3 regions of the Cryobacterium mannosilyticum genome follow, and region 1 is predicted to be linked to each of the others. Evidence: predicted binding sites of a transcription regulator. Region 1 holds the regulator's gene; each other region holds the start of a gene.

Region 1 (8,773 bases):
CCGCTCGACCCGACGGGCAGGTCGATCTGGGTGATGTCGCCGGTGACGACCATCTTGGAGCCGAACCCGAGGCGGGTCAGGAACATCTTCATCTGTTCGGGAGTGGTGTTCTGCGCCTCGTCGAGCACGACGAATGAGGAGTTGAGGGTGCGCCCGCGCATGTAGGCGAGCGGCGCCACCTCGATCGTGCCGGAGGCGAGGAGCTTCGGCACCAGTTCCGGGTCCATCATCTCGTTCAGGGCGTCGTAGAGCGGCCGCAGGTACGGGTCAATCTTCTCGGTCAGGCTGCCGGGGAGGAAGCCGAGGCGTTCCCCTGCCTCGACGGCCGGCCTGGTCAGGATGATCCGGTCGACCTCCTTGCGCTGCAACGCCTGGACCGCCTTGGCCATCGCCAGGTAGGTCTTGCCTGTTCCGGCGGGGCCGATCCCGAACACGATCGTCGCGGTGTCGATGGCGTCGACGTAGTCCTTCTGGCCGAGCGTCTTGGCGCGGATGCTCTTTCCCCGGGAGGAGAGGATGGCCGGGCCGAGGCGTTCGGACGGGCTGGTCGAACTGTCGGCGCCGAGCATCCGCGACGACGAGGTCACCTCGGCCTCGGCGAGGTCGCGCCCGCCGCGGATCATCAGCAGCAGCTCATCGATCAGCCGGCGGGCGGCCGCGACCTCGCCGGCCTGCCCGGTCAGGGTGATCTCGTTGCCGCGCACGTGCACCGAGACACCGGGGTGCTCCCGTTCGATGGTGCTGAGGAGACGGTCCTGGGCGCCGAGGAGGCGGACCATGGCGATGCCGTCGACCGACACCCGCTCCTCGACCTGGTTCTCGGCCTGGTTCCCGGCCGGGTTCCCGGCGTCGTCGCCGGTGTCAGCGGAACGCAAGGGAGCCCTCCCCGAGCGAGTCGTCCCCGGCCGGCGAACCGGGTCCGGGCTGCGCGAGCAGGTGGGCGTGCACGTGGAACACGGTTTGGCCGGCGGCCTGGCCGGTGTTGAAGACCAGTCGGAACTGGCCGTTCGAGCGCTCGGCCGCGATCCCGGCCGCGACCGCGACGAGCTCCGCCAGCAGCCCGGGATCCCCGGCCGCGAGCTCGACCACGTTGCGGTACTGCTGGGTCCTGGTGGTGATCACGACGTGCACCGGCGCCTGCGGGGCGATGTCCTCGAAGGCGATGATCCGGTCGGTTTCGGCGACGATAGTCGCCGGGATTTCGCGCGCGGCGATGCGGCTGAAGAGGGACGGTTCCTGGCCGGTGGAAGTCATAGCTCTATCTTAAGCGGCGCTACCAGCGGCCGAGGGTTGCGTTGAGGATGGCGAGGGCCGCCGGTCCGGCGGTCGAGGTGCGCAGCACGGTCTCGCCCAGGCGCACCCGGGTGGCCCCGGCCTGTTCGAGCTGGTCCAGTTCGGCCGTCGAGATGCCGCCCTCGGGCCCGACGACGAGCAGGATGTCCCGGTCGTCGGTGGGGGCGGCGATTTCGGTGAGCCGGAGCTCCGCGGTCGGCTCGAGCAGGAGCATCCGGGTGCTTCCCGCCAGGGCGGCCAGTTGCCGGGTGCTCGTCAGCCCGGCCACCTCCGGCAGCCACGCCCTGATCGACTGTTTGGATGCTTCCCGGACGATGCTCGCCCAGCGAGCCTGGCCCTTCGCGACCTTGGGGCCCTCCCAGCGGGCGACCGACCGGGACGCGGCCCACGGGAGGACGCCGTCGATGCCGAGTTCGGTCGCGGCCTGCACGGCCATCTCGTCGCGGTCGCCCTTGGCCAGGGCCTGCACGAGCAGGATCCGCGGCGTGCCGGGTTCGACGACGTCGGCCTCATCGACCCGGAAGGTGAGCCGGCCCCCGTCGACGCCCGTCACGGTGACGTCGAGCATCAGGCCGGCGCCGTTCCCGATCCGAAGCCGCTCGCCCGGCTTGACCCGGCTCACCGTGACGGCGTGCCTCGCCTCGGCGCCGTCGATGGAGAGGACGCTGCCCGGCACGGCCGAGCCGGCGCGCAGGGAATCGTCGATGAAGAAATGCGCCACGGTCTTCTAGCCGCGGAACCGGTCGCGAAGCTTTGAGAAGAGTCCCTGCTGCACCGCGCTGAGCGTGGGCGCCGGGGACTTGTGCCGGGCGGCGAACGCTTCGATCAGCTCCCGCTCCTTGTGGTCGAGCTTGGTGGGGGTGGCGACGTGCACGCCGATCTTGAGGTCGCCGCGCCCGTTGCCGCGCAGCCGGGTGACGCCGCGTTCCTTGATGGTGATGACCTCCGCGCTCTGCACGCCGGCCCGCACCTCCACCTCGATGTCGCCGTCGAGGGCCTTGACGGTGGCGGTGGTGCCGAGGATCGCGTCCGTCATCGGCACCTCGAGGGTGGCGAGCAGGTCGTCGCCGTCGCGACTGAAGACGTCGTGGTGGCGCACCTTCATCTCGAGGTACAGGTCACCGTTCGGCCCGCCGGCCGGACCGGCCTCACCGCTGCCGGGCATCTGCAGGCGCAGGCCGGTGTCGACGCCGGCCGGGATGTCGACCGGGACGGTGCGACGGGCGCGCACGCGCCCCTGGCCCTGGCAGGTGACGCACGGGGTGGCGATGATGGTGCCGTAGCCGCGGCAGGAGCCGCAGGGGCTCGAGGTCATCACGTTGCCGAGCAGCGAACGCACGGCCCGCTGGATGCTGCCGGTGCCGTGACAGATGTCGCAGGTGACCGGCGCGGTTCCCGGCTGGCAGCAGGTGCCGCTGCAGCTCGCGCAGAGGACCGCCGTGTCGACCTCGAGGTCGCGGTGGGTGCCGAAGATGATCTCGTCGAGGTCGAGCTCGACCCGGATCAGTGCGTCCTGGCCGCGGTCGCGGCGGGACTTGGGGCCGCGGCTGGTGCCGCCGCCGCCGAAGAAGGTCTCGAAGATGTCGCCGAAGTTGCCGAAGTTGCCCGCGTCGAACCCTCCGCCGGAGCGGCCGTTGCCACCGCGGTCGTAGTTGTCGCGCTGTTTCGCGTCGCTGAGCACGTCGTAGGCGTGGGTGACCGACTTGAACCGCTCCGACGCATCCGCACCGGGGTTCACGTCGGGGTGCAGCTGCCGGGCGAGGCGCCGGTAGGCCTTCTTGATTTCATCGGTCGTGGCGTCGCGGGCGACACCGAGTACTTCGTAATGGTCAGCCAAAGCTGGCTCTCCTAGGTCTGTTCGGGTTTGGATCTGTGGGTGTGTTCGGTGTGGAGTCTGGGCTTATTCGATCTGGGGCTTATTCGAGGATGCGGGACAGGTAGCGGGCGACGGCGCGCACGGCGGCCATGTTGTTCGAGTAGTCCATCCGGGTCGGGCCGAGCACGCCCAGCCGGGCGAGGTCCCCGCCCTGTGAGGAATAACCGCTCGTGAGCACGGAGGTCTCGGCCAGGCCGAACGGCGCGTTCTCGCGGCCGATGCTCACCGATACGCCGTGCTGGTCGGTGGCCATTTCGCCGAAGAGGCGCAGCAGCACGACCTGCTCCTCGATGGCCTCGAGCACCGGGTAGATGCTCCCGGTGAAGTCTTCCTCTGTTCTGACCAGGTTCGCCGCCCCGGCCATCACGAGCCGGTCCTGCCGATTGGCGCCGATCTGGTTGCGGAGGGTGTCCCTGATCAGGTCGACGGCCTCCTGTTGCGGCGCGGGGCCGGGGCCGGAGGCACCCGCGAGGTCGGTCGCGACCAGCGCCGCCGCGGCCTCGGTCATGCTCAGGCCGATGACCGCGGCGTTGAGCCGGGCCCGGAGGTCGACCAGGACGGGTTCGTCGAGCGGGCGAGGCAGCTCGATCACGCGCTGCTCGACCCGGCCCGCGTCGGTGATCAGGATGGAGAGGAGCCGGGTGTCGGAGAGAGGCACGAGTTCGATGTGCCGCACCCTGGCCCGGGACAGCGACGGGTATTGCACGAGCGCGACCTGGTGGGTGAGCTGGGACAGAAGCCGCACGCTGCGGGACAGCACCTCGTCGAGGTCGGCGGACTGGCCGAGGAACGTCTCAATGGCCTGGCGCTGTGCGACGGAGAGGGGACGCAGGTCGGCGAGATGGTCGACGAACACCCGGTAGCCCTTGTCGGTGGGAATCCGGCCGGAGGAGGTGTGCGGGGCCGCGATCAGCTCCTCTTCCTCAAGGATGGCCATGTCGTTGCGGATGGTGGCCGCGGAGACCCCGAAGGAGTGGCGGTCGACGATGGACTTGGACCCGACGGGCTCCCTCGACGCGACATAGTCCTGCACGATCACGCGCAGAACTTCGAGACTGCGATCTGACACCATGCGAATCGCCTCCTCAGTCGGTCGCGAGCGCCGGTCTCGGCTGGCACTCGGGGTGTTTGACTGCCAATCATACCGCCAGCCGCTGGGCGCGTCCCATTGCCCCGTGAGGAATAGGCGCAGTAGCTTAGGCATGTAATGCACCTCTCCCTGTGCGCTGAAAGGCACGATCATGAGCGATTCCACCGGTCACACCCCCGAAGACCCGAACCTGGGCCAACGGCCCCCGCAAGCTCCGTACCAGCCGGCAGCCTCCGCCCCGGTGGCCGCGGCACCGCTCTCCGACGTCGATGACCGCCAGTGGGCGTCCTTCGCCCACCTCGGCGGAGTGCTCGGTTTCCTGCCGTCGCTGATCATCTGGCTCGTGTTCAAGGACCGCGGCCGGTTCACGGCGGTGGAGGCGAAGGAGGCACTGAACTTCCAGATCACCCTGTTGATCGGTTATGTCGCCGTCAACATCCTCGCGACCTTCATCGCGATGGTCACGTTCGGCATCGGCGGAGTCCTCGCAGGACTAGCGTGGGTGCTGTGGGTCGTCGGAGTGATCTTCTCGATCATGGGCTTCCTGAAGGCAAAGGACGGTCAGCACTACCAGTACCCGTTCGCCCTCCGCCTGATCAAGTAGTCCAGCCGACGCCCGTCGACCGTCACTGATAGAAGGAGTTCGAATGTCCGCCATGCCCCCACCGGCCAGCCCTTACCAGGCGCCGACCCCCATGAATCCGTCCGATGAGAAACTCTGGGCCACCCTGATCCACATCGGTGGAATCCTGTTCGGCTTCCTGCCGGCGCTGATCGGCTACCTGGTACTCAAGGACCGCGGACCGTTCATCCGTGCGCACACCGCGACGGCGCTGAACTTCCAGATCACGCTTCTCATCGCTTATATCGTCGGTGGAATCCTGACCCTGGTCCTGGTCGGCTTCCTTGTGCTGTTCGCCGCGTGGATCCTCACGATCGTGTTCGGGATCATGGCGGCCCTGGCCGCCAACAAGGGCGAGTACTACACGTACCCGCTCACCATCAAGTTCATCAGCTAGGTCGGAGCAGGCTCGAACACCGGTCAGTCGGTCAGCAACCGGCGCACGACCGCATCCGCGAGCAGCCGTCCTCTCCGAGTCAGTTCAATCGACCCGGACAGGGCGGCTTTCGCGTCGATGAGCCCATCCGCGATCAGCCCGGCGACCTCGTGGCGGCCCGGCACGGAGAGCGAAGCGATCGGGATGCCTTCCCGGATCCGGGTGAGCAGCAGCACGCGCTCGACCTCCCGGGTGGCTGCGTCGAGGGTCTCCCGGCCGGCCGCCGGGGAGTCCCCGGCGAGGATCCGGTCGGCGTACGCCGACGGATGCTTGACGTTCCACCAGCGCACCCCGCCGACGTGGCTGTGCGCGCCGGGTCCGACGCCCCACCAGTCCTGGCTGGTCCAATAGGCGAGGTTGTGCCGGGACCGGTGGGCCTCATCCGTCGCCCAGTTGCTGACCTCGTACCAGCCGTAACCGGCGTCGGCGAGCAGCTCGTCGGCGAGTTCGTAGAACTCGGCCTGCTGGTCTTCGTCGACCGGAACGAGCTCGCCGCGCTTGATCTGCCGGGCGAGCTTGGTGCCCTCCTCGACGATCAGCGAATACGCGCTGATGTGGGTCGGCGCCAGGCCGATGGCCTGCTCGAGGCTCGCCCGCCAGTCGGCGAGCGTCTCCCCCGGCGTGCCGTAGATCAGGTCGACGCTCACGTCGAGTCCGGCGTCACGGGCCCACTGCACGACGAGCGGCACCTTCTCCGGGTCGTGCGTGCGCTCGAGGGTGGCCAGCACGCGCGGAACGGCCGACTGCATGCCGAACGAGACCCGGGTGAATCCCGCGGCGGCCAGCCGGGCGAGGTAGGCCGCGTCGACGGAGTCGGGGTTCGCCTCGGTGGTGACCTCGGCGCCTGCTGCGAGACCCCAGGTGCTGCGCACGGAGTCCAGCATCCGGATCAGGTCGTCGGCCGGCAGCAGGGTCGGCGTGCCGCCGCCGAAGAAGACGGTGGCCGCCTCACGGGCGGGCATCCCTGACGCGTCCAGGATGCGCCCGGCCGCCTCGACCTCGGTGATCGCCTGGCCGGCGTAGTCGTGCTGGGACGCCCCGCGCAGTTCGGTGGCCGTGTACGTGTTGAAGTCGCAGTAACCGCAGCGCACCCGGCAGAACGGCACGTGCAGGTAGACGCCGAAGTCACGTCCGGCAGCGCCGGCCGCCGCCGACTCAGGCAGCAGACCGTCGCGGGGTGCAGGGTCACCGAGGGGAAGGGCGCTGCCCATCGGGTTAGGCCGCGCCGAGCGGGTGCAGCGCGCGCAGGTAGCGTTTCGTGAACTTCGCCTGCTGCAACCGAGCGACGGGCCAGCCGAGCCGGTAGCGCCAGGTGCTCGGCCGGGAGAAGGCGCGGATGGTCAGCCAGACCGAGTCGTCGTCCCGCTTGTCGACGATGAAGGATTCCTCGCCGCTGGCCGGGTGCCCGACCATGGTGCCGTAGGCGAAGCCGACCCGGTCGGGCTCGTCGATCACGTAGACGACCCGCACGGGGGCGTCGATGGTGAACGGGCCGACCTTGACGGACAGGTGCGCTGACATGCCGTTGACGATGTACGGGGTGCCGTCGTCGCCGAACGTCGCCTCGTTCGCCGCGCTCTTCTGGTCCCTGGCGGCCTGGCCGTCGGCGTTGAAGACGAGGCCGGTGTACTGCTCTCCGGTGCTGCTCAGCAGGTCGGTCACGGTCATCCCGCTCCCCCGCTGCACACCCCAGGTCATCAGCGACTTGGAGGCCAGCTGGAAGCGCTCCTCCCCGCTGCCGAGGCGTACCGTGCGCTCGATCGGCCGGTAGCCGTTCGGCGGGTAGCGGAGAAGGTCGGGGGCGAGGGTGCCTCCGATGGCCGCGTAGCTCACGGCCGTGTCGGTGAAGGTGGCGCGTCGCATCCGGTTACTTCTTCTCTTTCTTGGGCGGCTCGTCGCCGGAGAGCGCGGCGATGAAGGCCTCCTGGGGAACCTCGACCCGGCCGACCATCTTCATGCGCTTCTTGCCCTCTTTCTGCTTCTCCAGCAGCTTGCGCTTGCGGGAGATGTCGCCGCCGTAGCACTTGGCCAGGACGTCCTTGCGGATGGCGCTGATCGACTCGCGGGCGATGATGCGGGCGCCGATCGCGGCCTGGATCGGCACGTCAAACTGCTGGCGCGGGATGAGCTTGCGCAGCCTGCCCGTCATCAGCACGCCGTAATCGTAGGCCTTGTCACGGTGCACGATCGCGCTGAACGCGTCGACCTGCTCGCCCTGGAGCAGGATGTCGACCTTGACCAGGTCGGCCTCCTGGGAGCCGATCGGCTCGTAGTCGAGCGACCCGTAGCCGGCGGTGCGGCTCTTGAGGTTGTCGAAGAAGTCGAAGACGATCTCGCCGAGCGGCATCGTGTAGCGGATCTCGACCCGGTCCTCACCGAGGTAGTCCATGCCGAGCAGGGTGCCGCGGCGGCTCTGGCAGAGTTCCATGATCACGCCGACGTAGTCCTTGGGCGCGAGGATCGCGGCCTTGACGATCGGTTCCTCGACCTTCGCGATCTTGCCGTTGGGGAACTCGCTCGGGTTGGTGACCGTGACGGTCTTCTTGTCGTCGGTGGTGACCTCGTAGATCACGCTGGGCGCGGTGGTGATCAGGTCGAGCCCGAACTCACGGTCGAGGCGTTCGGTGATGATCTCCAGGTGCAGCAGGCCGAGGAAGCCGCAGCGGAAACCGAAGCCGAGGGCGACGGATGTCTCCGGCTCGTAGACGAGGGAGGCATCCGACAGCTTGAGCTTGTCGAGGGCCTCGCGGAGGGCCGGGTAGTCGCTGCCGTCGATCGGGTACAGGCCGGAGAACACCATCGGCTTGGGCTCGGTGTAGCCGGGCAGGGCCACGGTGGCGGGACGCAGGGCGGTGGTGACGGTGTCGCCCACCTTCGACTGGCGCACGTCCTTGACCCCGGTGATCAGGTAGCCGACCTCGCCGACGCCGAGTCCCTTGCTCACGGTGGGTTCCGGGCTGGTCACGCCGATCTCGAGGATCTCGTGGGTTGCCCGGGTGGACATCATCTGGATCTTCTCGCGCGGGTTCAGCTTGCCGTCGATCATGCGCACGTAGGTGACGACGCCGCGGTAGCTGTCGTAGACCGAGTCGAAGATCATGGCGCGGGCGGGGGCGGCCGGATCGCCGACCGGCGCCGGGATCAACCGGGTCGCCCGGTCGAGCAGTTCGGCGACGCCGACGCCGGTCTTGCCGGAGACGCGCAGCACGTCGTCGGGGCTGCCGCCGATGAGGCTGGCCAGTTCCTTCGCGTACTTGTCGGGGTCGGCCGCCGGCAGGTCGATCTTGTTGAGCACGGGGATGATCGTGAGGTCGTTCTCGAGCGCCAGGTAGAGGTTGGCGAGGGTCTGGGCTTCGATGCCCTGGGCGGCGTCGACGAGCAGGATGGCACCCTCGCAGGCGGCCAGACTACGGGAGACCTCGTAGGTGAAGTCGACGTGGCCGGGGGTGTCGATCA
Region 2 (11,104 bases), on a different contig from region 1:
ACAGGCCCGTGCCATCGTGGTGCGCTACTACCTCGGCGCCGCTCACTACCGGTCCACCATCGACTTCCACGAGGGTTCCCTGGTCGAGGCCGAGGCCGCGCTCGAACGCGTCGAAAGCTTCCTCGACCGTGCCGACCGTCGGCTCGCCGACACCCGGTTCGCCGGGTCGGGCGTGCAGATCGTGCCGGACGAATTCGCGGTCGCCATGGACGACGACCTGGCCGTGCCTCAGGCCCTCGCCGTGCTGCACGAGACCGTGCGCACCGGCAACGCCGCACTCGACGCCGAGGACCTCCACGCCGCAGCCGCCGCCCGCGGCCACGTGCTCGCGATGAGCGAAGTCCTCGGGATCAACCCGTTGTCGCCCGGCTGGGCCGTCGCCACCGACGAACCGGCCATGATCGCCCTCACCGCCCTTGTCGAGCGCCTGCTCGACGACCGCGAGATCGCCAGGCAAAGCCGTGACTACAAGGCCGCAGACCGTATCCGGGACGAGCTCGTCGCCGCCGGAATTACCATCGAAGACACCCCGTCGGGTGCGCATTGGAGTTTTGACTGATGAAGAACACTGACCGCAAGGCCCGGACCGGGTCCGTGCGCAAGGGCAGCCGCGGACCGCAGGTCGGCTCCGGCGGCCAGGGCCGGCAGGCCCTCGAGGGCAAGAAGCCCACCCCCAAGGCCGAAGACCGCCCGTACCACCCCGCCGGCAAGCGCAAGGCAGCCCAGGACCGCTTCGCCGCGGCCGGCGGCGGCCGCAGCCGCAGCACCGCCGGCTCGCAGGCTCCCCGCAGCACCGCCAACAGCGGCGGCGGCGGCACGTCGACGCGCCGGGCGAAGCAGGCCGACGAGCACGAGGTCGTCACCGGCCGCAACTCGGTGCTCGAGGCGCTGCGAGCCAAGATCCCCGCCTCCGCCCTCTACATCGCGACGCGCATCGAAATGGATGACCGGGTCAAGGAAGTCCTCTCCCTCGCCACCACACGCGGCATCCCCGTGCTCGAGGTGATGCGCCCGGAACTGGACCGCCTGGCCGGCCGCGACTCCGTGCACCAGGGCCTGGCCCTCAAGGTGCCCGCGTACGAATACGCGCACCCGATGGAACTTCTCGAGCTGACCATCAGCCGCGGGCACAAGCCGCTCTTCGTCGCGCTCGACGGCATCACCGACCCCCGCAACCTGGGTGCGATCATCCGTTCGACCGCCGCCTTCGGCGGACACGGGATCATCGTGCCGCAGCGCCGCTCGGTCGGCGTCACCGCGTCGGCCTGGAAGACCTCCGCCGGCGCCGCGGCGCGCACCCCCGTCGCCATGGCCAGCAACCTCACCCAGACGCTCAAGGCGCTCAAGGAGAAGGGCGTGCTCGTCATCGGCCTCGACGGCGCCGGCGACACGTCACTGCCGGAACTCGGCATCGGATTCGCCGAACGACCCATCGTGGTCGTCGTCGGCAGCGAGGGCAAGGGCCTGTCCCGCCTCGTCACCGAGACCTGCGACGCCATCGTCTCGATCCCGATCAGCGCGACGACGGAATCGCTGAACGCCGGCATCGCGGCGAGCGTGACCCTGTACGAGATCTCCCGCCTCCGCGCCACCGCGAAGGCAGCCAAGGCCGCCAAGGCCGTCGCGACCGCCTGACGGCCCGTCGGTCCCGGCAGGTCGATCGGCCGTTGACTTACGGGAAAAGCGCCTTCATCCACCGGATGAAGGCGCTTTTCCCGTAGCTCGGGCCCGGATCAGACCTTGAGGCGCCAGTCGGCCTCGTCGTCCGCGGCGGTGTCGGCCGCGTTGGCCGCGGCGGCGACCGCGTCGTCGGTCACGTCGATCGGCAGTGTGATGGACCCGGTCGGCGGCTCGATCACCGTCGCCTCGTCACGGCGGTGACGGAGCACATCCTTGACATACGACGTGACGGCCTCGGCAAGGGGGATGTCCCTGCCCTGGTTCTGGGCCATGAACCACCGATGGTCGAGGAGCTGGTGGAAAACCTCGGCCGGTTCGAGCTTGCCCTTCAGGTCGCGGGGGATCGCCCGGATCACCGGCTCGAAGACCCGCACGAGCCACTCGTGGGCGAGCATCTCCTCGTCGCCGTCCGGGTCGCCGTAGGTGACCCGATAGGAGTCGAGGTCGTTGAGCAGGCGGCGGGCCTGGTTCTCCTCGGCGTCGAGGCCGGTGAGCCGCAGCAGGCGGCGCTGGTGGTGTCCGGCGTCGACGACCTTCGGCTGGATCCGCACGGTCGTGCCGGCGCTGTCGGTCTTGATCGCGAGTTCCTCGATGTCGAAGCCGAGGTCGTTGAGACGTTCGACGCGTTCGGTGATCCGCCAGCGTTCCGCGCTCGAGAACGACTCGGAACCGGTGAGCTCGGTCCAGAGCAACCGGTAGGCGGCGACAATGCCGTTGCTGACCCGGATCGGGTCGAGCTCGTCGGCGACGCGGCCGCCGGCCTCGAGGTCCATCAGTTCGCCGGCGATGTTGACGCGGGCGATTTCGAGGTCGTTCTCGCGCTGCCCGTTGGAGAGTCCCCCGGGGTAGAGCTGGCCCGTTTCGGCGTCGACGAGGTAGGCGGCGAACGCGCCGGCGTCCCGGCGGAACAGGGTGTTCGAGAGGGACACGTCGCCCCAGAACAGCCCGGCCATGTGCACCCGCACCAGGAGAAGGGCGAGGGCGTCGACCAGGCGGGTGGCGGTGTCGGGGCGCAGGGTCTGCGAATACAGCGCGCGGTACGGCAGGGAGAACTTGAGGTGCCGGGTGACGAGCACCGAGTTCAACGGTTCGGCGTCATCCGTCGTCCGGTTGGTGATCACGGCCAGCGGCTCGACGCAGGGGATCTCGAGTCCCTGCAGGGTGCGCAGCATCTCGTACTCGCGCCTGGCCATTTCGCTGGTGGTTTCCTTGATGGCCACGACGCGCCCGCTGAGGTGCGCGAACCGCACCAGGTGCCGGGAGATGCCCTTGGGCAGCGCCGCGATGTTCTCGTTCGGCCAGGCGTCCAGTGGAAGCTGCCAGGGCAGGTCGAGCAGTGCCGGGTCGGCCGTGGCCGAGGTGATATTGAGAGAACCGCTCATGTCGGGGGCCTAACTGTGCATAGCGAAACGGCCGGACGAAGCGATGCTCCGTCCGGCCGTGTCAGTGGTGAACTCTGTCTTAGTCTGCGACTGCCCCGCCGAGGCGGAGGCCGGTCTCTGCGTCGAACACGTGCAGGTGGTGCGCCGTCGGGGTGAGGTAGACGGTGTCGCCGGCTGCGGGGTGCGAGCGGCCGTCGACGCGGGCGACGATGTCGGTGCGCTTGCCCTCGACAGTGGAGTGGCCGTAGAGGTAGCCGTCCGCGCCGAGCTCCTCGACCAGGTCCACGGCCACTTCGAGGCCTTCGCCGGGGGTGGCCGACAGGTGGATGTCCTCGGGGCGGACTCCGATGGTGACCTTCTTGCCGGTGGAGCCGGCGAGGGTCTCCCGGGGGACCGGAACCGTGGCGGTGCCGAACTTGATGCCGCCGTCGACGGTGTCGGCCAGGAACAGGTTCATGGCCGGGCTGCCGATGAAGCCGGCGACGAACACGTTGTTCGGCTTCGCGTACAGGTCGCGGGGGGTGCCGACCTGCTGGAGCACGCCGTCCTTGAGCACCGCGATGCGGTCACCCATGGTGAGGGCCTCGGTCTGGTCGTGGGTGACGTAGACGGTCGTGACGCCGAGGCGGCGCTGCAGCGACGCGATCTGGGTGCGGGTCTGAACGCGCAGCTTGGCGTCGAGGTTCGACAGCGGCTCGTCCATCAGGAACACCTGGGGCTGACGCACGATGGCGCGTCCCATGGCGACGCGCTGACGCTGGCCACCGGAGAGGGCCTTCGGCTTGCGGCTGAGGTAGGGCTCGAGGTCGAGAAGCTTGGCTGCTTCGAGAACGCGCGCAGCGCGCTCGTCCTTGTTGACGCCGGCGATCTTGAGCGCGAAGCCCATGTTCTCGGCGACGGTCATGTGCGGGTACAGGGCGTAGTTCTGGAAGACCATGGCGATGTCGCGGTCTTTCGGCGGGACATCCGTCACGTTGCGCTCACCGATGAAGATGTTGCCGTCGTTGACCTCTTCGAGGCCGGCGAGCATGCGCAGGGAGGTGGACTTTCCGCAGCCGGACGGGCCGACCAGGACGAGGAACTCACCATCGGCGACCGAAAGGTCGAGGTGGTCGACCGCGGGGCGGGTGGAACCCGGGTAGAGGCGGGTTGCCTTGTCGAACGTGACTGAAGCCATTATCTGTATTCTCCTTCACCGGCAGGTACGTGCCGGACGATCCGTAGTGATGGGATTTAGCGGCCGTTCACCTGCTGTTCGCAGAAGACCGACCTCTCCAGTATGTCACGTGCGGGGGAACGCCCGGCGGGGGATCGGCTGGGCGGCGCAATCCGTTAGTAGGCTCCGTCTGGGGATTTCCCAGACTGGGCACCTACTATTTGGAATGCACGTGCAGCCGAAACCGCCGTGCTTTTGTCTACCCGGAGCGAACATTCATGACTATTGGCGGATCAGCCGAGGGCCGTCCCTCTAAGAACCAGCGACGCGACGCGGCTCGGATCAAGGCCACCCAGTTACGTGTGGAACAGAAGAAGAAGGACCGCCGCAACCGGGTATTCCTGCAGGGCGGCATTGCCGTGGCGTCCATCGCCGTCGTCGCGATCATCGCGCTCATCATCATGAATTCGATCCGCCCGGCCGGCCCCGGCCCTGCGAACATGGCCAGCGACGGCGTCCTGATCGGCGAGGGAATGACGGTCGTCAAGACCGCCGCACTGCAGCCCAAGGCAAAGCCCGTCGCGTCCAAGCCGGACCCGACCGGCACCGTGGCCGACATCCGGGTTTACGTCGACTACCTCTGCCCGTTCTGCGGTCAGTTCGAGAAGACCAACAGCGCACAGATCATCAATTGGGTGAAGTCGGGGGCCGCGACCGTGGAGATCCACCCCATTTCGATCCTGACCAGCAAATCGGCTGGCACGCAGTACTCACTCCGGGCGGCGAACGCGGCGACCTGCGTCGCCAACTACTCCCCGAACGATTTCTACGCCTTCAATACGGCTTTGTTCGGCGACCAGCCCAAGGAAGGCACGGCGGGGCTCGACGACACGGAGATCAAGGGCCTGGTGAAGAGCTCGGGGGTCGGTGCGGCCCGCTCGAAGATCAACACCTGCATCGACGAGGCCACCTTCAAGTCCTGGGTCGTCGCCGCCACCGATCGGGCACTGTCCGGACCGCTGCCCAACAGCGCGGTCAAGGCGATCACCGGAACCCCCACCGTGCTCGTCAACGGCAAGCAGTACGTCGGCGCACTCGACGATCCCAAGGAATTCGCCGCGTTCGTGCTGCAGTCCGCCGGGGAAACCTACTCGACGTCCACCCCGACCCCCACTCCGACGCCGGCCGGTTAGCGCCGGGGCCCACCCGGTGGCCCCACCGGCCGCGATCGTCATTTAGGATGGGGTTCCGAGGCGGCATCCGTCTCATGCCGGCCTGGCGCAATTGGTAGCGCACCACTCTTGTAAAGTGGGGGTTACGGGTTCAAGTCCCGTGGCCGGCCCCACAGACCGCTCGTGCCGGGCGTTCCCCCTTGGCCAGCAGCACCAGCCAGACGTAGGCGCCCACGAGTTGCCAGAGCTGCCGCAGGATGGCGTCGACCAGCGGCTCGAGGCGTCCGGCGCGGCCGGCAGGCCTGCTGGTCTCCTTTCCGTGGAAGACGGGGAGACGGGCGGTCGATGTGCTGGTGTGTGTGCTCACGGCTCGAGAGTAGAACGCGACGGTGGCGCCGGAGAGGAGCGCGAACCGACGGTTCCGTGACGTTCCGGTGTCCGTTCGGGGTGGACCGAGGTCGGAGGGGGCGCCGGCCGCCCGGGTGCCGGCACCGTCCGCTAGAGCACGCTCAGGTACTCCGACGGGTCGATGGGCTGTCGCACGCCGGGTTTGGCGCCTTCGGGAACCCCGCCGACGTAGAGCCAGCCGAGGAGATCCTCCGATTCGGTGAGGCGGTGCAGATCGTGGACGGGGCGGGTCCTCGCCAGCGGTCCGGTACGCCACATCACGCCCCAGCCGGCTTCGGCGAGGAGGAGGCTCAACGCATGCCCGACGCCGGCGGCCACGGCATCCTGTTCCCAGCCGGCGACCTTGGCGTTGTCGTGACGACTGGCGACCACGGCGATGAGCAGCTCCGCGCGGAGCGGTTTCTCGGCCAGCCTGGCGGCGTCAGCGCCGGTGACACCGGCCGCCGTCGCCATCGCCTCACCCAGCCGTCGGCGGGCGTCTCCGCGGAGTTCGATCAGTCGCCACGGGCGCAGTGCGCCATGGTCGGCGACCCTGGCCGCCGCTGCGACGAGGGGCAGGAGGTCTTCGTGGGTGGGCGCCGCGGACGTCACCCTGGAATGGGAACGGCGACGGCCGACCGCGTCGAGGACCACGGGCACCGGTTACTCGACCGGAGTGAAGTTCAGCGAGATGGAGTTCATGCAGTACCGGTCCCCGGTCGGAGTGCCGAAACCGTCGTCGAAGACGTGGCCCAGGTGCGAACCGCAATTCGCGCACCGCACCTCTGTGCGTACGACGCCGAGCGAGCGGTCCTCGATCAACTGGACAGCCTCCGGTCGCACCGACTCGTAGAAGCTCGGCCAGCCGCAGCCGGAGTCGAACTTGGTTCCGCTCTTGAAGAGCTCGGCGTTGCAGGCTCCGCAGGTGTAGACACCGGAGCGGGCCTCGTCGAGCAGTTCTCCGGTCCAGGCACGCTCGGTTGCTGCTCCGCGCAGGACGGCGTACTTCTCGGGGCTGAGTTCTTCGCGCCACTCGGCGTCTGACTTCTTGACTTCGTAGTCCATCGTGCGTCCTTCCGTCTCGACCGGGGCGCGGCCGACTTCTGTTCCTTCCAACCCTAAACTCGGCCGGCCCGGTCGGTATTCCGGTCTGAGAGACCGTACAGCGGATTCACATCCCATTTCACCCTGCCGGGGTGGTCCAGCGAGTATCCAGACCCTGACAAATAGGATGACAGGCAAGGAGGTGGTGGCAGGTGGACGGAACACAGGCAGCGAACGCGGCCGGGCTCGTCGTGCCTCCCTCCGGTCTGACCGAGAGGGATGTGTCCGTCCTCGCCTTCGAACGGCGATGGTGGAGGCACGCGGGAGCGAAAGAGCAAGCCATCCGCGCCCAGTTCGACCTCTCGGCAGCCCGGTACTATCAGCTCCTGGCCGTCCTGATCGAATCGCCGGCCGCGCTGGCCCACGATCCGATGCTGGTGAAGCGCCTGCATCGGATGCGGGACGCCCGGGCGCAGGCCCGGGACAGCCGATCTCTCGGCCCCCCCGATTAACGCGCCTCCGCTCGACCAACCAATGCACAGCCGAAAAAGGAACGACTCAGTCCCACGATGACGACCTCGCACCCCAAAGACCGATTCGACCACCTCCCGCACTCCACGGAACGGGTCGGAGCGCACCGTGCCCCGCCCAAGAAGGGCCGCGGCTGGGTCGCCTTCTGGTGGGCGTTCGCCGCGACCGTCCTGCTCATCGGAATCGGGGTGGCCGTGCTCGCGGCACTGAACAACCGCCTCAGCTTCGACCTGCCCGGAACGTCCCCCTCCTCCAGCGCCTCCGCGCCGGCCGAGACGCCGGCGGCGGCCCCCACGGCCGTGGCCACCGTCGACCCCGGACTCTCGGTCACGGTGCTCAACGGCACCGCCGGCGCCGGTGTGGCCGCCGACGTGGGCGACCTGCTCACTGCCGCCGGCTGGACCGTCGGAGCGCTCAGCAACGCCAGCACCGAAGACGTGCCCAAGACGATCGTCTACTACGCCGACGCGAAACTGGAGGGCGCGGCCCGCGGTGTTGCAGCGTCTCTTCCCGGGGCGGACGTGCTACTCGCCACTGACTTCGCCGAATCCGGTGCGGACCTCACCGTCGTGGTCGGCAACGACTACGTCCCCGCAGGCTGACCTCGCGCCCGGCCGGGGCCGCAGCCGCTGAAAGTGCAGGCGAGACTCCACTTTCCACTGGCCGTATATACGTCGGCTTGCTCGTCGTCAACCCCCTTTCGTTCGCCGGAGGCTTCAGTAACATCTGAAATTGGTCGCACATTTATTCGCACAGGCGCTCCGCAGGGGGCGTATTCCACTGCTCGGAAACGATGGACGCAGTCACTGCGCCAGGCCCGGTACGGCCACGAGGCGAGTGCTGAAGGAACTGCTGCAACAAGGAGTAAGACATGGCGAACGGAACCGTCAAATGGTTCAACGCTGAAAAAGGCTTCGGCTTCATCACGGTCGACGGGGGTGGACAGGACGTATTCGTCCACTACTCCGCCATCGACATGCACGGCTACAAAGTTCTCGAAGAGGGCCAGCACGTCATCTTCGAACTGGGGACCGGGGCAAAGGGGCCACAAGCTGAATCGGTTCGTCCGGTCTGATTCTCAGACCAGGCGTACCGGATCTCAGGGCACGCCCCCACGCGCGCAGGCGGGTTGACCGCGTGGCGTTAGGGTGTGGGACGTGAGCGCGTTGAGAACACCAGACAAGCGGAGAAGCACGGCCCGGATCATCGGTGCCGTGCTTCTTCCCTGTGCGCTCCTGCTCGCGGCGTGCACCGCTGACCGGCCGACGCCCACCGCGAGCCCACCGGTCGGCCAGGCGGAGTCGACGTATACCGCGCCGCCCGCGACCGAGATGGCCCCGTTGCGCGGCACCAGCGTGCCGACCGGGAGCCTGGCGCATCCGTCCCTGGCGGCGAAGATCGACGACCATGAGGCGGCGAGGCCCCAGTTCGGGCTCGAGCGAACCGACCTCGTCTTCGAGGAACTCGTCGAGGGCGGGCTGACCCGCTACGTCGCCGTCTGGCACTCCGACGTGCCCGACGTGGTCGGACCGATCAGGTCGATCCGGCCGATGGACCCTGACATCATCGCGCCGCTGGGCGGGATCGTGGCCTACTCGGGCGGCCAGCAGCAATTCATCGACATGATGACCGCAACGTCCGTGGTCAACGCGGCCTTCGATTCCGACGAGACCGGCCTGTTCTCCCGCACGGACGAACGGGACGCGCCGCACAACGTCGTCCTGCAGGCGAAGGCGCTTGTCGAGCGGAATGACACCGTGCCGGCACCACCGCAGCAATTCGCCTATGCGGCGACGGTCCCGGAGTCATCCGCAGCGGTCGACGGCACCCCGGTGACCACGATCAGCTCGAGGTTCTCCGACTCGCGCTGGCCCGACTGGACCTGGGATGCCGCGTCGACTTCCTACCTGCGCAAACAGGAGGGAGCGCCCGACCTCGACGCGGGCGGCGTGCAACTTCGGTCGGCGAACGTGCTCGCCCTCCGCGTGGCCATCGACGACACCTACCTCAACGTTCCGAAGACCACGATGATCGGCTCTGGAGAGGCCTGGGTGTCCACCGGCGGCAAGACCCTGCACGCGCTCTGGACCAAGGCGGGGCAGGCCGCGCCGATCCGCCTGACCGACGACAACGGGGTCGTGATCCGTCTCGCCCCGGGCAACACCTGGATCGAGCTGGTCCCGGTGGATCGCGGCTCGGTCACCCTGGTGCCGTAGCCCCCGCCGTTCACTTGCACTCTCGACCCCAGAGTGCCAGAATCGATTTGGCACTCTCTCTGTTTGAGTGCCAACCCATCATCGTTTTGGTAACGTCCGGGAGGGACGAGAAACACATATGGCAAAGATCATCGCTTTCAACGAAGAGGCCCGTCGCGGCCTTGAGCGTGGCCTGAACATCCTCGCTGACACCGTCAAGGTCACCCTCGGCCCGCGTGGACGCAACGTCGTGCTGGAGAAGAAGTGGGGCGCCCCCACGATCACCAACGACGGCGTCTCCATCGCCAAGGAAATCGAACTCGACGACCCGTACGAGAAGATCGGTGCCGAACTCGTCAAAGAGGTCGCCAAGAAGACCGATGACGTCGCCGGCGACGGAACCACCACCGCCACGGTCCTGGCCCAGGCCCTCGTCCGCGAAGGTCTGCGCAACGTCGCAGCCGGCGCCGACCCGATCAGCCTCAAGCGCGGCATCGAGAAGGCGACGGCTGCCGTCATCGCCGAACTGATCGCCAACGCCAAAGAGGTCGAGACCAAGGAAGAGATCGCGGCCACCGCATCAATCTCCGCCGGTGACGCCGAGATCGGCGCGATCATCGCCGAGGCCATCGACAAGGTCGGCAAGGAAGGCGTCGTCACCGTTGAGGAGTCGAACACCCTCGGCACCGAGCTCGAGCTCACCGAGGGCATGCGTTTCGACAAGGGCTTCCTGTCCGCCTACTTCGTGACCGACCCTGACCGTCAGGAAGCGGTCTTCGAAGACCCGTACATCCTGATCGTCAACTCCAAGGTCTCGAACATCAAGGACCTGCTTCCCATCGTGGACAAGGTCATCCAGACCGGCAAGCAGCTCCTCATCATTGCCGAGGACGTCGACGGCGAGGCCCTGGCCACGCTCGTCGTGAACAAGATCCGCGGAATCTTCAAGTCCGTCGCCGTCAAGGCTCCGGGCTTCGGCGACCGTCGCAAGGCGCAACTGCAGGACATCGCCATCCTCACCGGTGGCCAGGTCATCTCCGAGGAGGTCGGACTCAAGCTTGAGAACGTCACCCTCGACCTGCTCGGCAACGCGCGCAAGATCGTCATCACCAAGGACGAGACCACCATCGTCGAAGGCGCCGGAGACCCCGAAGCCATCGCCGGACGCGTGCAGCAGATCCGCAGCGAGATCGAGAACACCGACAGCGACTACGACCGTGAGAAGCTCCAGGAGCGTCTCGCCAAGCTCGCCGGCGGCGTTGCCGTCATCAAGGCCGGCGCCGCGACGGAGGTTGAGCTCAAGGAGCGCAAGCACCGCATCGAGGACGCCGTCCGCAACGCAAAGGCTGCCGTCGAAGAGGGCATCGTCGCCGGTGGTGGCGTTGCGCTGATCCAGGCCGGCAAGACCGCCTTCGAGAAGCTGGAACTGACCGGCGATGAGGCAACGGGCGCGAACATCGTGCGCGTGGCCATCGACGCTCCGCTCAAGCAGATCGCGCTCAATGCCGGCATGGAGCCGGGCGTTGTCGCCGACAAGGTGCGCAACCTGCCGATCGG
Region 3 (11,104 bases), on a different contig from region 1:
CCGCCGCCCTACGGCAGCCCGCCGCCGGCCTCCGGTGCGCCGTATGCTCCCTATCCGGGGCGGCCCGCCACCAAACAGCCGATTCTCAGCATCCTGGCGCTCGTCGCCGGAATCATCGGAATCCTCGGCTCCCCGGTGGTGTTCATCCCGATCGCCGGCGGCATCTTCGGTCTGTTCATTCCCGCGGCGGCCGTCGTGCTCGGGTTCCTCGGGCGCACCAAGGAACCCCGCGCGAAGGGTTTCTGGCTGACCGGAATCATCACCGGGGCGATCGGCGTTGCCCTCGCACTGCTGAGCATCGTCATCTGGGCCGTCGTCTTCGCCAACATCCCGAACACCGGATACAGCTACTGAACCGCTCCATGGAGGCCGAACGCCCGGACGGGGACCAGCCCGCCCCGCCCACCGGACGCGGTGACTTCCGGCTCGACCTCACGCGACCGCGAGGAACGGTCGACGGCGAACTGGACTACGAGTCGACCGTCACCGCGCCCACCGAATGGGTCCCCTACGTCTACACCGACACCGAGCTGCAATCGCGTGAGGGTGGGCGGGGGCTCTCCGTCGCAGCGCTCACATTCGGACTGGCCGGACTGCTCGTCGCCCTGTTCGGTGTCTGGGGTGCGCCGCTCTCGCTGGCCGCCGTCGTGCTGGCGATCATGGCGCGCCGGTCCGAACGCCTCGGCGGCGCACTGTGGGTCTGGGGGCTGGTCTCCGGTCTCGCCGGCCTGGCGATCGTGATCGGCTGGTGCGTGATCATCAGCCAGGCCCTGGGCCGGATCGCGTACTGACGATCGCGTACTGACTCCGGGCCGCCGAACGGCCTCGGCCGGCTGCTCAGGCCAGTGTGCGCACACGCTCCACGAGCAGTGCAACGCGCTGACCGGCGACCCGGGTGAGCACGAGGGTGCCCGATTCGGATCCCTTCAGCCGCAACCGGGTGCGCAGCGTGGCCGGGTCGACGTCCACGCCGCGTTTCTTGATCTCCAGCGTGCCGATCCGGCGTTCCTGTAGCGCCAGACGGAGCTTCTTCTCGTCGAACGGCAGCACCTCGAGCACCCGGAAGGCCGTGGCGAACGGGGTCGGGCGCAGGACGGCGGAGGTGAGGTAGGCGATTCCCTCGCTCAACATGAGGGCGCCCTGCGAGCGGGCGAGATCGCCGATCAGCCGGGCACGGATGACCGCACCGTCGGGCTCGTAGAGATAGTCACCGAGCACCCCCACTTCCACGTCCTCGCTGTCGGCGGGCGCGTTCAGCTCGTGGGTTCCGTCCCGGTCCAGGAGCAGGGCCGACCGGCGGATGCCGTCGCGGGCCAGGGCGCCGAACCACAGTCCCATCTCGACCAGTTTTCCATCGACGGACACCCACTGCGCCTCCGCGCCGGCGGGGATGAGGTCGCGGTCGTGCCCCGGGCCGAGCTTGACGCCGATCGGCATCCGCTCACTCAGGCCGAACACGAAATCGAGGTTGGGGGAGTAGTCCTCCGGACGGGTCAGACGGGACGTGTTGTTGTGGCCCGCGGTGCGCCGGGCCGGGTCGAGCCAGGCCGCGTCGAAGCCGCAAAGATCGAACGTCTCGGCGTCGCCGTGCGCCACCGCCGCGTTCTGGAACGGAGCAAGGTTGAAGCTGGCGACGGTCGCGGTCACCTCGTCGCTGTCGACCGCCGTCACCGCGAGGTCCATCGCGGCCATGGCCATCGCGTCGCCGCCGATCCCGCACCCGAGGTCGACGACGCGGGCCAGGGCGGCACCGACGAATCGGCCGGCGTGCAGTGCGGCCACCCGCAACCGGGTTGCCTGCTCCAGGCCTGCCTCGGTGAACAGCATCCGCCCGGCGAACTCTCCGAACTTGGGTACGGCGCGTGCACGCAGCCGGGACTGGTTCAGCACGGCGGTGACCAGGCCGGGGGCGTGGCCGGCCTTGCGGAGGTCACTCACCATCTGCACGACGTCGCCCGTCGGGTCATAGGGCGGCAGGGAGTCCAGCAGGCGCAAGCCGTCCGGCGATAACAGCTCGACGAGCTCTGAGCGATCCATCCCGCAAACCTACCAACCATGGGCGCATCTGGCACTCACGTTGCGTGAGTGCCAGATGCGCCCTAAACTCGACTTAGCACTCTCGCTGTGAGTCTGCTAACTATGTCTTAGCTAAGAAAGAGGTCAACCGTGTCGGTCTCCATCAAGCCGCTCGAGGATCGCATCGTCATCAAGCAGGTCGACGCAGAGCAGACCACCGCATCAGGTCTGGTCATTCCTGACACCGCCAAGGAAAAGCCCCAGGAGGGCGAAGTCGTCGCCGTCGGCCCCGGCCGCATCGACGACAACGGCAACCGCATCCCGCTCGACGTCGCCGTCGGCGACAAGGTGATCTACTCCAAGTACGGCGGAACCGAGGTCAAGTTCGGTGGCGAGGATCTCCTCGTGCTGTCGGCCCGCGACGTGCTCGCGGTCGTCGTCCGCTAGTCAGACGCACCACGCAGCAAATCCCGGATGGCCCTGGCCATCCGGGATTTGTCGTTTCCGGGGGCCGTCCCGGAGGATGGGCAGACCATGGACACCCACATCGCAGCAGGACGCCCGCAGCGGAGCGCGCACAGCACCGGGCTGATCTACGCGGTCCTCGCCTACGGACTCTGGGGGATGCTGCCGCTGTACTTCCTCCTGCTCGCCCCCACCGGAGCGTTCGAGGTCGTCGCGTGGCGGGTGCTGTTCTCCCTGGTCTTCTGCGCACTGCTGATCACGGTCACGAAGAAGTGGGGTCAGTTCCTCGCGGTGCTGCGCCGCCCGCGGATCGTCTGGACAATGGGCCTGGCCGGCATCCTGATCTTCGTCAACTGGCAGACCTACGTCTTCGGAACCCTGTCGGGCCATGTGGTCGAGGCCGCGCTCGGCTACTTCATCAACCCGATCGTGACCGTGTTGCTCGGCGTTCTGGTGCTGCACGAGAGGCTCCGGGCGCTGCAATGGATGGCCATGGGCATCAGTCTCGCCGCCGTGGTCGTGCTCACCGTCGGCTACGGCTCGCTGCCCTGGATCTCCCTTGTGCTCGCGTTCTCGTTCGGCTTCTACGGGCTGATCAAGAAACGCGTCGGCCACAGCGTCGACGCCCTGGCCGGACTCACCCTGGAAACCATCTGGCTCGCCCCGATCGCGATCGTGCAGTTGATCGTCGTCGGTGCCGTCTCCGGGCTCACCTTCGGAGCCATCTCGCCGTGGCACACGGTCGGTCTCCTCACCACCGGCGTCGTCACGGCCGTGCCGCTGCTCTTCTTCGCCGCCGCGGCCCGGCGTCTCCCGCTCACCTACCTGGGGCTGATCCAGTTCATCGCGCCCATCCTGCAATTCCTGGTCGGGGTGTTCATCCTGCACGAACCGATGCCGCCCGAACGCTGGGTCGGATTCGGCCTGGTCTGGGTGGCGCTGGTCATCCTGACCACGGACATGGTCGTCAGCGGGCGGGCGCCGCGGCGAGCGTCCCTCGAACCGGCCTGACCCGCGTTACGCTCGGGGAAAGGAGTCCGGATGCCCCGTCGCACCATCGCCGCCTCGCTCGCGTTCGCCGGGCTGCTCCTCGTCTCCGTCGCGGGCTGCGCGCCGACGACCGTGGCCGCCCCGGCCACCGCCGCGCCCAGCGTCGCGCCCCGGGTGGCGGCATCCGGTGACGGCACGCTGTTGCTGGGCTCGCTGTTCCCGATGACGGGGGACGCCGCCGCCTCCGGGGCAGCCCAGGTCGCCGGCACCGAACTGGCTGCCAGGGAGATCTCCGAACAGGGCCTGGTGCTCGGCCACCCCGTCGTGATCGTGCACCGGGACTCAGTCCGCGACGCTCCGGGAGCCGTGGCCGATCTCCTGGCCCGCGGCGTCGACGCCGTGCTCTGGGACGCGACCAGTCCGGTGCCGCCGGACGTCGCATCCGCCCTGGCCGCCGCCCGGGTGGCGCTGGTCTCCCTCGCTCAGTTCGCGAACGGAGGCACCCCGCTCGCCGCCGGCGACGAGTTCGCGGCGCGCCTTGGCACCATGGACCCGGAGATGGAGGGCACGGCCGGCGGAGGCGAGGCCTACGACGGCGTGATCCTCACTGCGCTGGCAGCGGTGCAGGCCGACGACGACGGCGGGCCGTCGATTGCGGCGGCCCTCGACCGGGTGAGTTCGGGCCCTATGGTCTGCGCCTCTTGGGGAGAATGTGCGGCGGCGCTGGCCGAGACGCAACAGATCGCCTATGAGGGTGTCACCGGCCGCCGATCGTAACGATTTGGGTCGCGTTACACGGATGTAACCCTGTCGCCTTGTTTCACGCGATTCCTGTCAATAATGTGACAGCACGGCGGTCAATCGATCGCTGTGACCTTTCACTTCCTATTCCCAAGGAGCAACATGAGCGTATTCGCGAAGGCCTCGGCCTCCCGCTCAGTCCGGGCAGTCATCACCGGCGTCGCCATGGTCGGTGTCAGCGCACTTCTGCTCACCGGATGCAGCAGCAATTCCGCTGCCCCGACTGCATCGGAGACGCCCGCTGCGAGTGGAGACGCGAAGGCCATCAAGGCCGGCGACCGCAACCTCACTCTCAAGATCGGCACGATCCTTCCCCAGAGTGGCGCCCTCGCCTTCCTCGGCCCGCCCGAAGAGGCCGGTGTCGCACTCGCCGTCAAGGACATCAACGACGCGAAGCTCGGGCTCACCGTCGATCCCGTCTACCGCGACTCGGGTGACACCACGACCGACACCGCCACCGTGTCGGTGACCGACCTCCTGTCCCAGGACGTCTCGGCCATCCTCGGCGCCGCCTCGTCGGGCGTCTCGAAGACCGTGATCGACCAGATCACCGGTGCCGGCGTCGTGCAGTTCTCGCCGGCCAACACCTCGGCGGACTTCACGAAGTACGACGACAAGGGCCTCTACTGGCGCACCGCGCCGTCTGACCTGCTCCAGGGTGAGGTGCTCGGCAACCAGATCGCCGAGGACGGGAACAGCACCCTCGGGCTGATCGTGCTCAACGACTCCTACGGCACCGGCCTGGCCGACTCCACCACGAAGGCGTTCGAAGCCGCCGGAGGCAAGGTCGTCGCCAAGTCGCTGTTCAACGAGGGCGACTCCAACTTCGCCGCTCAGATCTCCGAAGTGACCGCCGCCAAGCCGGATGCGATCGCCCTGATCACGTTCGACCAGGCCAAGGTCATCACGCCCGCGCTCGTCGGCTCCGGCTACCCGGGTGGCAAGCTCTACTTCGTCGACGGCAACCTGTCCGACTACAGCAAGGACTTCGCCCCCGGTCTCATCACCGGTGCGAAGGGCACGCTGCCCGGACTCGACGTCGGAACGCTCGGTGACTTCACCACGCGCCTGAAGGAGATCGACCCGACCCTGACCGACTTCAGCTATGCGGCCGAGTCCTACGACGCGGTCGTGCTGATCGCGCTCGCCGCCTACGCTGCGAACGACGTCAAGGGCACGTCCATCGCCGACTACCTCCGCCAGGTCTCGGGCGGCACCGGCGACGGCACCAAGGTCACCGACTTCAAGACGGCCGCCAAGGCTCTTGCGAAGGGTGAGCAGGTCAACTACGATGGCTTCTCCGGCCCGGTCACGTTCGACGAGAACGGCGACCCGACCGAGGCGACCATCGGGGTCTACGAGTACAAGGCTGACAACACGTACAAGCGCATCAACTAGTCTCCGCAGCACCAACAAGGGGGCCCCGACTTCGGTCGGGGCCCCCTTTTTTCTCCACCACCCGTCTCCACCACCCGTCTCAGCTGCGCGTCCCGGGGCCCGGAGCACCCCATCGCGCTCTGGCGCGGGGGCTAATTCAGGAGAATCGGGCCGAGTCTGCTGCGGAGGGCCCGGAGCAGTGCTGCGGAGCGCGGCGACAGCCCGGAATCTCCTGAATTAGCCACCTGCTGGTCGGGGAAGCGCGGGGCGGAGGCTCCGGGGTGGGAACGGGGGCGGCGGGCACACAGAGAAGCGGCGCCCGAGGATGTCCTCCGGCGCCGCTTCTGTGCCCGGCTGGCGGGTTCCGGGAGGCTAGTCGTCCTGGCCGAGGGTGCCCAGGTACAGGCCGATCACCTTGGGGTCGTTCAGCAGCTCACGGCCGGTTCCCGTGTACGCGTCCCGACCCTGGTCGAGCACGTAGCCGCGGTCGCAGATCTGCAGGCATCGGCGCGCGTTCTGCTCGACCATGATGGTGGTCACGCCGGCCTTGTTGATCTCCTTGACCCGCAGGAACGCCTCGTCCTGCCGCACCGGGGACAGCCCGGCGCTCGGCTCGTCGAGTAGCAGCACGTGCGGGCCCATCATCAGCGCCCGCGACATGGCGACCATCTGCCGTTCACCGCCCGACAGCGACCCGGCCCGCTGCTGCAGGCGCTTCTTCAGCTCGGGGAAGATCTCGGTGACGAACTCGAGGCGCTCAGCGAGGCCCTTCGGCTTCTGAAACATGCCCATCTCCAGGTTTTCCTGGATGGTGAGCGTGGGGAAGACGTTGTTCGTCTGCGGGACGAAGCCGACACCCTTGGAGACCAGCTTGTTCGCCTTGAGGTTGGTGATGTTCTCCCCGCGGAGCAGGATCTCACCCTCGCGCACCTTCACCTGGCCGAAAATCGACTTGAGCAGCGTCGACTTGCCGGCGCCGTTCGGGCCGATGATGCCGATCAGCTCGCCGTCGTAGGCGGTCAGCGAGCAGGCGTTGAGGATGTTCACCCCGGGCAGGTAGCCGGCCGTGACCGTCTTCACGTCGACGACGGGCACGCCCGTCTGCGCGGGTGAGGGTGCCGGGGCTGTGGTCGGGCTAGAGTTCGTCATCGAGCAGCTCCTTGATCGCTACGACGTGTTCCTTCTCGGCGGAGGGATCCGCGCCGAGGTCTTCATCGTGGTGCTGGCCCAGGTAGGCGTCGATCACGGCGGGGTTGCGCATGACCTCGTGCGGGTCGCCTTCCGCGACCACCCGGCCCTCGGCCATCACGATGACCCAGTCGGCGATGTGGCGCACCATGTGCATATCGTGTTCGACGAAGAGCACGCTCATGCCCTGGGTCTTCAGGTTGAGGATGTGGTCGAGCAGCGACTGGGTCAGCGCCGGGTTCACACCGGCCATCGGTTCGTCGAGCATGACCAGGGTCGGCTCGCTCATCAGGGCGCGAGCCATTTCGAGGAGCTTGCGCTGCCCGCCGGACAGGCTGGCGGCGTAGTCGTCCTTCTTGGTGTCCAGCTTGAACCGGGTGAGGATGTCGATGGCCCTGGCCTTGTTGTCCTCCTCCTGTTTGCGCCAGAAGAACGGGAGCATCGCCCGGAACAGGTTCTCGCCGGATTGCCCCTTCGCCCCGAGGAGCATATTGTCCATCACGGTGAGCAGGCCGAGCGCCTTGGTCAGCTGGAACGTGCGCACCTGGCCCATCCGGGCCACCTTGAACGCCGGCATCCCGGACAGGGACCGGCCCTCGAAGGTCCACGACCCGGTGTCGGGCTTGTCGAAGCCGGTCAACAGGTTGAACAGCGTGGTCTTGCCGGCGCCGTTCGGCCCGATCAGGGCGGTGATGGCGCCGCGGGGGATCTCCACGTGGTCGACGTCGACGGCCTTGAGCCCGCCGAAGGTGCGGCTCACGCCGTCCGCGATCAGGATCGGGTCGCGCTTCTTGCACCCGGGTTCGGCCTCGCCGATGTGCAGGTCGATCGACTTGACCGGCTTGCTGCTGGGAACTGGATTACTTGACAAAGGCCAACTCCTTCTTGTTTCCGAAGATGCCCTGCGGTCTGAAGATGACTATGAGCATGATCGCGACACCCACCAGGATGAAGCGCAACTGTCCGGCCTGGATGCTGGTCATGAACGGCAGCCAGCCGGCCTCGACGGCCCGGGCGATGAAACCCGAGAAGAACGAGAGCAGCACCCAGAAGATCATCGAGCCGATGACCGGGCCGAGAATCGTGGCCGCGCCGCCGAGCAGGAGGATCGCGTAGATGAAGAATGTGAGCGACGTCTGGTAGTTCGACGGGACCACCGCCCGGGGAAGCACGAAGATCATCCCGGCGATCGTGCCGAACACGCCACCGAGAACCAGGGACTGCATCTTGTAGGAGTAGACGTTCTTGCCCAGGGCGCGCACGGCATCCTCGTCTTCACGGATGCCCTTGATCACCCGGCCCCACGGGCTGCGCATGATCTGCCAGGTGAACAGGCAGGCCAGCACCACGATCGTCCAGGCCACGATGCGCAGCCACCAGTCGTAGGCGTTGTATTCGAACGGCCCGAAGCCGTAGCTGCCCTCGGGGATCGGGTTCAGTGCGGCGAAGCCGCCCTTGTACCCGCTCAGGCCGTTCGCCGAACCGGTCAGCGGCTCGAACGTGTTCGTCGTGAACAGCAGCCGCACGATCTCAGCGGCGGCGATCGTGACGATCGCGAGATAGTCCGCGCGCAGGCGCAGGGTCGGGATGCCCAGGACCAGGGCGAAGACCACGGATGCCCCGATCCCCACCAGCACGGCGCCCCAGACGGGGAAGCCGAAGCTGAGGATGGAAATGGCGTACCCGTAGGCGCCGAGGGCCATGAACCCGGCCTGGCCGAAGTTGAGCAGGCCGGTGTAGCCGAAGTGGACCGCCAGCCCGAGCGCCGCAAGGGCGTAGGCGGCGGTGGTCGGGCTGATCAGCTCGACGGCCGCGTTGCTAAAGATTGCTCCCCAGTCGATCATCGGATGCCCTTCTAGCCAATTCTTTCTTTGCGACCCAGGATGCCTTGCGGCCGAAGCAGCAGCACCAGGATCAGCACAACGAGTGCACCGACGTATTTCAGGTCGGAGGGAAGCCACAGCGTCGACAGTTCGACGAAGAGGCCGACGATCATCGAGCCGACCAGGGCGCCGAAGGCCGTGCCCAGGCCGCCGAGCGTGGTGGCCGCGAAGACGAGCAGCAGGATCTGGAAGCCCATGTCCCAGCTGACGCCGGGGCGGAAGTAGGCCCAGAGGATGCCGCTGAGGCCGGCCAGCGCGCCGCCGACGACCCAGACGATGCGGATGACGCCGTCCACGTCGATCCCGCTCGCGGAGGCGAGGCTGGGGTTGTCCGACACGGCACGGGTGGCCTTGCCGATGCGGGTGCGCAGCAGGAAGTAGGAGACGGCGAGCAGCACCACGATGCTGATGCCCATGCTGCCCAGGTCGATCAGGGACAGCCGGACCGGGCCGAACTGCAGGTCGGCCAGGCCGGAACCGGGCAGCTGGCTGGTGCCGCCGCCGACGAAGAACTGGAAGACATAACGCAGGGCGAGCGACAGGCCGATGCTGACGATCATCAGCGGGATCAGGCCCACTCCCTTGCGGCGCAGCGGCTTCCAGATCACCGCGTCGAGGCTCCAGCCTAGGCCGGCACTGAGCACGAGCGCGATGATGATGGCGAGCCAGACCGGCAGCCCCAGTGTGACCGAGAAGGCCAGGGTCATCAGCGCGCCGAAGGTGATCATCTCCGCGTGGGCGAAGTTGCTCAGCCCGGTGGTCCCGAAGATCAGGGACAGGCCGATGGCCGCCAGGGCGAGCAGGAGCCCGAAGTTGATTCCGTTCACGAACCGGTTGAGGAACTGGTCGAAGAAGCTGACCGTGACCCGGGTGCCCTCGCCGAGGAAGAAGTTCACCGACTTCACCTTGGTGAGCCCGAACTCGGCCTTGATGACGCTGCCGCCCTTGGCGACGATGACGCCCTTGGGCAGGGTCTTCTCGTCGAGACTGACCGTGTAGGTGGCCTTCTCAGGGACGCCGACTTTCCACTTGCCGTCGACGCCGGTCTTGACCTCGGCCTCGTAGCCGGAGCCCTTGACCGTGATCAGCACGCCGTCCAGCGGCTTCTGATTGAACTGGACGTTCCCGGCCAGCACGTAGTCGTACTGGTCGGTGCCGACCTCGTCCGCGTGCGCCGGGCTTGCCGACAGCGTGGAGAATGTGGACATCGTCAGGGCTGCGAAAAGCAGACCGAGGAAGATCACCAGCATCCTGGGTGAGTATCTGCGAACAGCTTCAGTGGAATTCACTGCACCTCCATGGCGGCATGCTGGGTCTGTCACCGAGCCTGCCCCGGGTCTCACCTGCCAACATCATTGTCGACAGTACGTGCCGATTATGTCTCATATGTTTCGGCAATGTTCCCCCAGACGACGATTTCGTTCGGCGGGTTCGGCGAGTCGCGCTGTTTAATCCCGCCGGAATGCGCGGGGGTCAATCTCGCTTAACATTGATGAACCGGTCGCATCCCTGGGATTCCCGGACTTCTTCCATTCTTCAGCTCACGCAAAAGGGGTTTCATGGATCAGCCAGATCCGTTCGGTTTCACCGGGCTCACCTACGACGACGTGCTGCTCCTGCCGGGGCACACCGACGTCATTCCCAGTGAAGCCGAGACAATGTCTCGGCTGACGCGTCGGATCAGCGTGGCCACGCCGCTGCTGTCCAGCGCGATGGACACCGTCACCGAGACCCGGATGGCGATCGCGATGGCCCGCGAAGGCGGCCTGGGCGTGCTGCACCGCAACCTCTCGATCTCGGACCAGGCCGAGCAGGTCGACCTGGTCAAACGCAGCGAATCCGGCATGATTACCAATCCGGTAACAACTTCGCCCGACGCCACCGTTGCGGAGGTCGACGCGCTCTGCGGCCAGTACCGGATCAGCGGCCTCCCGGTGATCGACTCGGACGGCGTGCTCGTCGGGATCATCACCAACCGCGACATGCGATTCGTCTCGAGCACCAAGAAGCACAGCGTTCGAGTGCGCGAGGTCATGACGACCTTGCCCCTGATCACCGGCAAGGTCGGGATGGCGCCGATGGACGCCGTCGCCATCTTCGCCACCCACAAGATCGAGAAGCTTCCGCTGGTCGACGACGCGGGCCGGCTCACGGGCCTGATCACCGTCAAGGACTTCGACAAGAGCGAGGAATACCCCTTCGCGACCAAGGACGACGCCGGACGCCTGCGCGTGGGCGCAGCGATCGGCTTCTTCGGCGACGCCTGGCAGCGCGCCACCGCGCTGCTCGAGGCCGGGGTCGACGTGCTCGTGGTCGACACCGCCAACGGCGACAGTGCCGGGGTGCTGGACATCATCCGTCGGTTGAAGACCGACCCGGCCTTC

What was found. The regulator HrcA, encoded in region 1, represses chaperone genes, less so after heat shock. The targets are predictions, from matches to a motif close to TTNGCACTCGNNNNNNNCGAGTGCNAA.
Region 2: groL (chaperonin GroEL) is a predicted target of HrcA. The motif match lies at 9,616-9,642, and genes of this name have one in related genera.
Region 3: groES (co-chaperone GroES) is a predicted target of HrcA. The motif match lies at 2,066-2,092, and genes of this name have one in related genera.

Annotation. Positions count from the first base shown of each region.
Region 1 covers NZ_SOFM01000024.1:461-9,233, reverse strand. The annotation lists gene E3O32_RS08770 (PhoH family protein) at 1-779, opposite strand, end outside; gene E3O32_RS08765 (HIT domain-containing protein) at 862-1,254, opposite strand; gene E3O32_RS08760 (16S rRNA (uracil(1498)-N(3))-methyltransferase) at 1,274-2,014, opposite strand; gene dnaJ (molecular chaperone DnaJ) at 2,021-3,130, opposite strand; gene hrcA (heat-inducible transcriptional repressor HrcA) at 3,210-4,241, opposite strand; gene E3O32_RS08745 (DUF4870 domain-containing protein) at 4,411-4,863, shown strand; gene E3O32_RS08740 (DUF4870 domain-containing protein) at 4,907-5,278, shown strand; gene hemW (radical SAM family heme chaperone HemW) at 5,302-6,528, opposite strand; gene E3O32_RS08730 (DUF1990 family protein) at 6,533-7,180, opposite strand; gene lepA (translation elongation factor 4) at 7,185-8,773, opposite strand, start outside.
Region 2 covers NZ_SOFM01000007.1:334,171-345,274, forward strand. The annotation lists gene cysS (cysteine--tRNA ligase) at 1-559, shown strand, start outside; gene rlmB (23S rRNA (guanosine(2251)-2'-O)-methyltransferase RlmB) at 559-1,635, shown strand; gene E3O32_RS03015 (DUF4032 domain-containing protein) at 1,734-3,062, opposite strand; gene E3O32_RS03020 (ABC transporter ATP-binding protein) at 3,142-4,239, opposite strand; gene E3O32_RS03025 (DsbA family protein) at 4,581-5,411, shown strand; tRNA gene E3O32_RS03030 (tRNA-Thr) at 5,488-5,563, shown strand; gene E3O32_RS03035 (hypothetical protein) at 5,542-5,757, opposite strand; gene E3O32_RS03040 (nitroreductase family protein) at 5,889-6,437, opposite strand; gene msrB (peptide-methionine (R)-S-oxide reductase MsrB) at 6,441-6,842, opposite strand; gene E3O32_RS03050 (DUF3263 domain-containing protein) at 7,034-7,333, shown strand; gene E3O32_RS03055 (LytR C-terminal domain-containing protein) at 7,391-7,954, shown strand; gene E3O32_RS03060 (cold-shock protein) at 8,224-8,427, shown strand; gene E3O32_RS03065 (DUF3048 domain-containing protein) at 8,510-9,568, shown strand; gene groL (chaperonin GroEL) at 9,687-11,104, shown strand, end outside.
Region 3 covers NZ_SOFM01000021.1:6,330-17,433, reverse strand. The annotation lists gene E3O32_RS07470 (DUF4190 domain-containing protein) at 1-354, shown strand, start outside; gene E3O32_RS07465 (hypothetical protein) at 363-791, shown strand; gene E3O32_RS07460 (class I SAM-dependent methyltransferase) at 838-2,037, opposite strand; gene groES (co-chaperone GroES) at 2,167-2,463, shown strand; gene rarD (EamA family transporter RarD) at 2,551-3,492, shown strand; gene E3O32_RS07445 (ABC transporter substrate-binding protein) at 3,523-4,248, shown strand; gene E3O32_RS07440 (ABC transporter substrate-binding protein) at 4,375-5,670, shown strand; gene E3O32_RS07435 (ABC transporter ATP-binding protein) at 6,022-6,798, opposite strand; gene E3O32_RS07430 (ABC transporter ATP-binding protein) at 6,785-7,708, opposite strand; gene E3O32_RS07425 (branched-chain amino acid ABC transporter permease) at 7,698-8,678, opposite strand; gene E3O32_RS07420 (branched-chain amino acid ABC transporter permease) at 8,693-9,970, opposite strand; gene guaB (IMP dehydrogenase) at 10,280-11,104, shown strand, end outside.